DNA from 2 places in the Actinomadura sp. genome. Region 2 is predicted to be linked to the other one. Evidence: predicted binding sites of a transcription regulator. Region 2 holds the regulator's gene; the other holds the start of a gene.
What was found. The regulator HrcA, encoded in region 2, represses chaperone genes, less so after heat shock. The targets are predictions, from matches to a motif close to TTGGCACTCTCNNNNNGAGAGTGCCAA.

Region 1 (4,512 bases), on a different contig from region 2:
CCCTGTGAAGCCCCGGCAACCACCCGGCTGAGGCGCGCTCGCGATCCTGCGAGGCCGGCCGGGAGATGGTGCCAACTCCGGCCTGCGACCAAGGTGGCGCAGGAAAGATGGGGAGAAAGGCCTCGCTTTCATGGCACTCACGCCTGCCACAGACCTCGGACCGGCTACCGCCCTCGTCTGCCGCGAATGCGGCTCCACCCGCGACCTCGGGCCCTTCTACGCCTGCGAGGAGTGTTTCGGCCCCCTGGAGATCGCCTACGACTTCGGGGGCGTCACCAGGGAGTCCATCGAGTCCGGGCCGCGCAACATCTGGCGGTACCGGGGGCTGCTGCCCGTCCCGTCCAACGTCGCGGACACGCCCAACACCGAGCCCGGCCTGACCCGCCTCGTCCGCGCCGACAACCTCGCGGAGAGCCTCGGGCTGCAGAGCCTGTGGGTGAAGGACGACAGCGGCAACCCGACCCACTCGTTCAAGGACCGCGTCGTCGCCGTCGCGCTCGCCGCCGCCCGCGAACTCGGCTTCAAGGTGCTGGCCTGCCCGTCCACCGGCAACCTCGCCAACGCGGTCGCCGCCGCCGCGGCCCGCGCCGGGATCCGCAGCGCCGTGTTCGTCCCGTCGAACCTCGAAGCCCAGAAGATCATCACGACGGCCGTGTACGGCGGGACGTTCGTGACCGTCGACGGCAACTACGACGACGTCAACCGGCTCGCCTCCGAGATCGCCGGCGAGCAGGACGACTGGGCGTTCGTGAACGTCAACGTCCGCCCCTACTACGCGGAGGGCTCCAAGACGCTCGGCTACGAGATCGCCGAGCAGCTCGGCTGGCGGCTCCCGGACCAGATCGTCGTCCCGGTCGCGTCCGGCTCCCAGCTCACCAAGATCGACAAGGCGTTCCAAGAGCTGATCAAGCTCGGCCTGGTCGAGGACCGGCCGTACCGCGTGTTCGGCGCCCAGGCCGCCGGCTGCGGCCCGGTCGCCGCCGCGTTCAAGGCCGGGCACGACGTGGTCCGCCCGGTGAAGCCCGACACGATCGCCAAGTCCCTCGCCATCGGCAACCCCGCCGACGGCCCCTACGTCCTGGACATCGCCCGCCGCACGAACGGCGCCGTCGAGGACGTCACCGACGCCGAGGTCGTCGAGGGCATCCGCCTCCTCGCCCGGACCGAGGGGATCTTCGGCGAGACCGCCGGCGGCGTCACCGTCGCCACCCTCCGCAAGCTGATCGGCGCGGGCACCCTCGACCCGTCCGCCGAGACCGTGATCATCAACTCCGGGGACGGCCTGAAGACCCTGGACGCCGTCTCCCCGGTCGTCGCACCGTCCGCGAACATCGTCCCGTCCCTGGAGGCGTTCCGCGCCGCCGGCCTCGCCTGAGAAAAGGAGCATCCATGAGCGTTTCCGTGCGCATCCCGACGATCCTGCGGACCTACACCGGCGGCGAGTCCGAGGTGAAGGCCGAGGGCGCCACCCTGCGCGCCGTCGTCGCCGACCTGGAGACGAACTACAGCGGTATCTCCGCCCGCATCCTGGACGACGCGGGCAAGATCCGCCGCTTCGTGAACGTCTACGTCGGCGACGAGGACGTCCGCTTCGCCGACGGCCTCGACACCCCCACCCCTGACGGCGCCCAGATCTCCATCATCCCCGCCGTCGCCGGCGGCTGACGCCCGCGGTGGCCCGGCCGACCCGCGGCCGGGCCACCGACGCACCGTCCCGAACGCCGTCCCCGCCATTTCACTCATCCGGAACCGCTGATTCCGCACGGCGACTCATTGTCAGGCCGTCCCCCTTCGGGAATCATTGCGGTCGATCCCGTAACAGTCGTCGACGCTACCGGCAATAAGCATGGGGTTACGGGCGCGGACTGCCGGAGGAGGGCGAGATGAGTGCTCCCGGGGACTGGGCGATCGGCTGGCTCCTTGTGTGGGGCGTGGCCGTCGGATTTCTGTGGCTCCCGCGTCGGTACAGCTCATGGGTGGTGCGCATAGCGGGAACGAGCTTTGTCCGTGCCGGCCTCTTCACGCTGGCGGTGCACCTGGTGGGTGCTCTGCTGTTCATTTCCGCGACATTTCTCATCGACGACCTGCTCGTGACGGATTCCCCGACGTGGCCTGCCGCCGTCCTGTTCGTGCTGGCGGGCATGGTCTATTCACCGTTCGTGGGCATGGGGTTGCACGTACGGAACCTGGACCCGGTCGGGGACATCCGGCTAGCCCTCAAAGAAGCCGGTGCGACGCTCGGGCAGGAACGGGCGGTTGCCTGGACGGGCGGACTGCTGGCGTTCTTCGGGATGACGGCCATTTTTCTCGCCACGCTGGCCCTTTTCGGATGACTGACGCCGCCGACATCGGCCCCACCGCCGACAATCTCCGCGAAGCCGGTGGACAGCGTGACGATTGAAGGGCGCGCATGGTGCGAGTCGCCCGCAACTCCGTCCTGACCACTGGCCGGCTCGCCACGCCGCTCGCTCGATGGCCGTCTGTGCGCTCCCTGCATCGTGGGCGACGGAGTGATCGTTGAGCGGCTCGCGTTGATGACGCGCTGGGCTCCTCTTACCTTTGATTGTGGGACGTCCGGAACAGACCGTCGCTCGGCGCCCCAAGCCGGTGCACGTGTTCGCGATCGCTGCGCGGATGGATGCGGACGATCACGCACCGTGGGGTGCGGCGACACGCCTGCGAGGTTCCCGGAGTGGTTTCGCCGCAGGTGGGAAGGGGTCTGGGCAGGTAGGCGACGCTTCCGCCGGCGAGGATGTGTGGCGCTTGCACTCGGCAGGGTAGAGTGCTAAACAAACGGTTGGCACTCTGCTGTGGAGAGTGACAACTTCACAGTCTGGGTCGGGGCGATGAGGCCTCACTCCGGCGGCGGAATGGCAGTCGTCGGCGGGGGCCGTCCGTCGCGGGCGTCGGCTCGATCCGTCTAAGCCACCTTGTTCCGGGAGGACTGGAGCCTATGGCTGCAAAGATGATCGCGTTCGACGAGGAGGCCCGCCGCGGTCTCGAGCGCGGCATGAACCAGCTGGCCGATGCCGTAAAAGTGACCCTTGGTCCGAAGGGTCGCAACGTCGTGCTGGAGAAGAAGTGGGGCGCTCCCACGATCACCAACGACGGTGTGTCGATCGCCAAGGAGATCGAGCTCGAGGACGCGTGGGAGAAGATCGGCGCGGAGCTCGTCAAGGAGGTCGCGAAGAAGACCGACGACGTCGCCGGTGACGGCACCACCACCGCGACCGTGCTGGCCCAGGCGCTGGTGCGCGAGGGCCTGCGGAACGTGGCGGCGGGCGCGAACCCGATGTCCCTGAAGCGGGGCATCGAGGCCGCGGTCGAGCGCGTCAGCGAGGAGCTCTCCAAGCTGGCCAAGGACGTGGAGACCAAGGAGCAGATCGCCTCCACGGCGTCCATCTCCGCGGGCGACCCGCAGATCGGCGAGATGATCGCCGAGGCGATGGACAAGGTCGGCAAGGAAGGCGTCATCACGGTCGAGGAGAGCCAGACCTTCGGTCTGGAGCTCGAGCTCACCGAGGGGATGCGCTTCGACAAGGGCTACATCTCGCACTACTTCGTGACCGACCCCGAGCGGATGGAGGCGGTCCTCGAGGACCCGTACATCCTGATCGTTCAGGGCAAGGCTTCGGCCAACAAGGACCTGCTGCCCGTCCTCGAGGGCGTCATGCAGTCCGGCAAGCCGCTGCTGATCATCGCGGAGGACGTCGAGGGCGAGGCCCTGGCCACCCTGGTCGTCAACAAGATCCGCGGCATCTTCAAGTCCGTGGCCGTGAAGGCGCCGGGCTTCGGCGACCGCCGCAAGGCCATGCTGGGCGACATCGCCACGCTGACCGGCGGCCAGGTCATCAGCGAGGACGTGGGTCTCAAGCTGGAGAACACCACGACCGACATGCTGGGCCGTGCCCGCAAGGTCGTCGTCACCAAGGACGAGACCACCATCGTGGACGGCGCCGGTGACGCCAACGAGATCGCCGGCCGGGTCAACCAGATCCGCACCGAGATCGACAACACCGACTCCGACTACGACCGCGAGAAGCTCCAGGAGCGCCTGGCCAAGCTCGCGGGCGGTGTCGCGGTCATCAAGGCCGGCGCCGCGACGGAGGTCGAGCTCAAGGAGCGCAAGCACCGCATCGAGGACGCCGTCCGCAACGCCAAGGCCGCGGTCGAGGAGGGCATCGTCCCCGGCGGTGGCGTGGCGCTGCTGCAGGCCGGCACCAAGGCGTTCGACAAGCTGGAGCTGTCGGGCGACGAGGCCACCGGTGCGAACATCGTCAAGCGCGCTCTGGAGGAGCCGCTGAAGCAGATCGCCGTCAACGCCGGCCTCGAGGGCGGCGTCGTGGTGGAGCGGGTCCGCAACCTGACCCCGGGTGAGGGCCTCAACGCCGCCAGCGGCGACTACGTCAACATGTTCGAGTCGGGCATCATCGACCCGGCCAAGGTGACCCGGTCCGCGCTGCAGAACGCCTCGTCGATCGCCGCGCTGTTCCTGACCACCGAGGCCGTCAT
Region 2 (4,512 bases):
CATGACCACCGACCCCCACGACGAGCACGGCGAGATCCTCCGCCGCGCCCTGCACGCGGAGGCGGACTCGGTCAACCCCGCGGGCGACGGGCTGGAGCGCATCCGGGCCCGCATAGCCGACGGCCAGAGCCGCCGGTTCGGTCTCGGACGGTTCCTCGGCCCCGCCCGGTTCGGGTTGGACCGGTTCACCGTCGGCTGGGCGCGGCCCGTGCTCGCCGTGGCCGCCGCCGTCCTGATCGCCGCGCTCGGCGTGACGGCCCCGCAGACCATGAGCCTCATCCAGCAGACGGTCGGCAACAACGGGCCCGCGGACGGCGGGGGGAACGACACCGGCAGGGACCGCACCGACGCCCAGGGCAACCCGCAGTTCCCCGACCCGTCGTCGCCGGGGGCCAGCGCGTCCGGCTCCCCGTCGGCCTCGCCGACGACGAGCCCCAGCTCCTCGCCGGGCCTGTCGTCGTGCCGCATCCCGCAGCCGGGCGCCGCGTCCGCCTCGCCCGGCACGACCGCCACGCCGACCCCGGCGGCCACGCCGTGCCCGAGCGAGACGCCGACCACGCCGGCGACCACGCCGCCGCCGTCGACGCCGACCGCGCCGCCGACCTCCGGCAAGCCCACCGACACTCCGACGCAGACGCCGACGAGCGAACCGGCGGGCACGACGGAGCAGGGCGCCGCGGCCACGACGCCCTGACGGCCGGCACGTTCTGACCGCCGGCGCGCCCTGACGGCCCGCGTGCTCTGACGGCCCGCGTGCTCTGACGGCCCGCGGCAGGGGCTTCACCAGCGTCCGGTGGCGGCCAGCAGCACGCTGGCCGCCGCCACCCCGGCCGTCGACGTGCGCAGCACGGTCGGGCCGAGCCTGGCCGGGCGTCCGCCCGCCGAGGCGAACCGGTCCAGCTCCGCGTCCGTGATCCCGCCTTCGGGGCCGACCACGAGGACGATGTCGCCGTCCCGGGGCGGCTCGGCGGCGCTCAGCGGCGCCTCCGCCTCCTCGTGCAGCACGAGGGCCAGGGACGCCCCGGCGACCCGCGCGGCGACGTCCTCGGTGGACGCCAGATCCGGCACGTCGGGGAGCCTGCTGCGGCGCGCCTGCTTGGCGGCCTCCCGCGCGGTCGTGCGCCAGCGTCCGAGGGCTTTCTCGCGGCGTTCGGGACGCCACCGGGTGACGCAGCGGTCCGCCGCCCACGGCACGATCACGTCCACGCCGACCTCGGTCATGGCCTCGACGGCCAGTTCGCCCCGGTCGCCCTTCGGCAGCGCCTGGACGACCACGATGCGCGGCGCCGGGGGCGGCTGCCGGTGCCGCGCCCGCACGTCCAGCGTGAGGGACGCGCGGTCGGCGGCGGTGACGACGCACTCGGCCAGCAGCCCGGCGCCGTCGGTCAGGTCGACGCGCTCACCGGGCCGCAGCCGCCGCACGGCCGCCGCGTGCCTGCCCTCGGGGCCGTCCAGGACGACCGTGCCGCGCTCCAGCGCGTCCGTCCCGGTGAGGAACACCGGCGGGCTCATATGGGTCCTCCCCCGGGGTCACCCGCGCTCCGAGTCGCCGCGGAGGCCCTCCCGGTATGCCTCCGCCACGGCCCTTCAGTGCTGGTTGAAGACGTCCTTGATGCGGGAGAACACGCCGCTGCGCTGCCCGGGGGCGAACCTGCCGGGCGGGCGCTCCTCGCCGCGCAGGGCCGCGAGGCGGCGCAGCAGCTCCTCCTGCTCCTCGTCCAGCCGGGTCGGCGTCTCCACGTTCACGTGGATCATCAGGTCGCCGCGGCCGCTCTCGTTGAGGTGCCGGACGCCCCGGTTGTACAGCGTGATGACCTGCCCCGACTGCGTGCCGGGCTTGATGTCGACGCTCTCGGCCGCGTCCAGCGTCTCGATCGTCACGCTGGTGCCGAGCGCCGCCGCGGTCATCGGGATCTCGACCGTGCAGTGCAGGTCGTCGCCCTCCCGCTCGAAGATCGGGTGCGGCTTCTCCACGATCTCCAGGAACAGGTCGCCGGGCGGGCCGCCGCCCGGGCCGACCTCGCCCTCGCCGGCGAGCTGGATGTGGATGCCGTTCTCCACCCCGGCCGGGATCTTGACCTTGACGGTGCGCCGGGTGCGGACGCGGCCGTCGCCGGAGCACTCGGTGCACGGGTTGCGGATCACCGACCCGAACCCGCCGCACGCCGGGCACGGCCGCGCCGTCATGACCTGGCCGAGGAACGAGCGCTGCACCTGCTGCACCTCGCCGCGGCCGTGGCAGGTCTCGCACGTCTCCGGGTGGGTGCCGGGCGCGCAGCCCGACCCCTCGCAGGTGGCGCAGGTCACCGCGGTGTCGATGGACAGCTCGCGGGTCGTGCCGAACGCGGTCTCGGCGAGGTCGAGCTCGACCCGCAGCGTCGCGTTCCGGCCGCGCCGCGCCCGCGACCGCGGGCCGCGCGAGGTCGCCGTCCCGAAGAACGCGTCCATGATGTCGCTGAACGGGAACCCGGCGCCGCCGAACCCTCCGGCGCCCGCGCCGCCCCCGGAGGCGAACGGGTCCGCGCCGAGGTCGTACATCTCGCGCTTCTTGGGGTCGGAGAGCACCTCGTACGCCTGGGTGATCTCCTTGAACTTCTCCTGGGTCTCCGGATCCGGGTTGACGTCCGGGTGGAGCTCGCGCGCGAGCCGGCGGTAGGCCTTCTTCACCTCGTCGGCGCTGGCGTCGCGCCGGACGCCCAGTGTCGCGTAGTAGTCGTTCGCCACCTTACGACCCCGCCAGGATCTGTCCCACGTAGCGTGCCACTGCCCGTACCGCTCCCATCGTGCTGGGGTAATCCATGCGTGTAGGCCCGAGCACTCCAAGCCGGGCCAAGGTGAGGTCGCCCACCCCGTAGTCCGCGGCGACGACCGAGGTCGATCTGAGGCCCAGGTCGGGGTTCTCGGTGCCGATCCGCACCGTAACTGTAGAGGAGTCTCCGGTCTCGCCGAGCAGCCGCATGAGGACGACCTGCTCCTCAAGCGCCACCAGCACCTCCCGCAGGCTCTGCGAGAAGTCCACGGCGGCGAGGTTGGCGGCGCCGGCGAAGACGATCTTCTCCTCGTGCTTCTCGACGAGCGTCTCCAGCAGGACGGACAGCACCGCGGCCGCCGCCGGCCGGTCGTCCGGCCCCACCTTCTCGGGGAGGTCGGCCACCGCCGCCGGCACGTCGCCGAGGCCGAGCCCGTCCAGGCATGTATTGAGCAACGCCCGCAGGTGCCCGATCGATTCCTCGGAGACCGGGCCCGGCGTCTCGATGACGCGCTGCTCCACCCGCCCGGTGTTGGTGATCAGGACGAGCAGCAGCCGCCCCTCGGCGACCTGGACCAGCTCGACGTGCCGCACCGACGAGCGCGTCAGCGACGGGTACTGCACGACGGCGACCTGCCGGGTGAGCTGCGCGAGCAGCCGCACCGTGCGGCTGACGACGTCGTCGAGGTCGTAGGCGCCGGACAGGAACGTCTCGATCGCGCGCCGCTCGGCGACCGACAGCGGCTTGATCGTGGACAGCCGGTCGACGAACAGCCGGTAGCCCTTGTCGGTGGGCACGCGCCCGGCGCTGGTGTGCGGCTGGGTGATGTAGCCCTGCTCCTCGAGCACCGCCATGTCGTTGCGGATGGTCGCCGGCGACACTCCCAGGTTGTGCCGCTCCGCCAGGGCCTTCGACCCCACCGGCTCGTTAGTGGAGACGAAGTCCTCGACGATGGCGCGCAGGACTGCGAGTTTACGGTCGTCCAGCACGGCGTCACCTCCCTCGTCCGGCCGGCCTCCCCGCCGCTGGCACTCCTTACTCCTGAGTGCCAAGTGTACGGCCCCGAAAGCCTGATCGGAGTGCTCGCGCACTCCCGTACGGCTGCGTGATCCTATCCGCATCGGGCGCGGACGCCACGCCGGGGGACGAGGGGCGACGCCGCACGGCGCCCGAGCCGGGTTAATGTGCGGACCCGTGCGCAGCAAGGACTACGGAAACGACGTGCTCGCCGGCGACTGGCGCAGACCGCGCAAGGGCCGGATCCCCGAGGTCCCCGCCGAACCGGGGCTGGTCGCGGAGGATCCGGACAGCGGGTTCTGCGGCGCCGTCGTCGGCTGCGACAAGTTCGGCGTCACCCTGGAGGACCGGTTCGGCAAGCGCCGCGTCTTCCCGCTCACCAAGTCCGGCTTCCTGATCGACGGCGAGCCGGTCACGCTCGTGCGGCCGTCCGCCGCGCCCAAGGGCCCGGCCCGTTCGGCGTCCGGCTCAGTCGCCGTCCAGGGGCTGCGCGCCCAGGTGGCCAAGGAGAGCCGCATCTATGTGGAGGGCGTCCACGACGCCGAGCTGGTCGAGAAGATCTGGGGCCACGACCTGCGCGTCGAAGGCGTCGTCGTGGAGTACCTCGAAGGCGTCGACGACCTGCCCGCCATCGTCGAGGAGTTCGGCCCGGACGAGGACCGCCGCCTCGGCGTCCTCGTCGACCACCTGGTGGAGGGGTCCAAGGAGTCCCGGATCGCCGCGCAGGTCTCGTCACCGCACGTCC

Region 1: a site for HrcA is predicted at 2,798-2,824, ahead of groL (chaperonin GroEL). Genes of this name have one in related genera too.

Annotation. Positions count from the first base shown of each region.
Region 1 covers NZ_JBIQHY010000064.1:886-5,397, reverse strand. Annotated here, with positions in the region: SAM riboswitch class I at 1-114, shown strand, start outside; gene thrC (threonine synthase) at 131-1,375, shown strand; gene ACIWVC_RS21070 (MoaD/ThiS family protein) at 1,390-1,665, shown strand; gene ACIWVC_RS21065 (hypothetical protein) at 1,884-2,333, shown strand; gene groL (chaperonin GroEL) at 2,954-4,512, shown strand, end outside.
Region 2 covers NZ_JBIQHY010000194.1:224-4,735, reverse strand. Annotated here, with positions in the region: gene ACIWVC_RS33705 (SigE family RNA polymerase sigma factor) at 1-5, shown strand, start outside; gene ACIWVC_RS33700 (hypothetical protein) at 2-694, shown strand; gene ACIWVC_RS33695 (16S rRNA (uracil(1498)-N(3))-methyltransferase) at 781-1,512, opposite strand; gene dnaJ (molecular chaperone DnaJ) at 1,588-2,724, opposite strand; gene hrcA (heat-inducible transcriptional repressor HrcA) at 2,726-3,739, opposite strand; partial or broken gene ACIWVC_RS33680 (DUF3097 domain-containing protein) at 3,945-4,512, shown strand, end outside.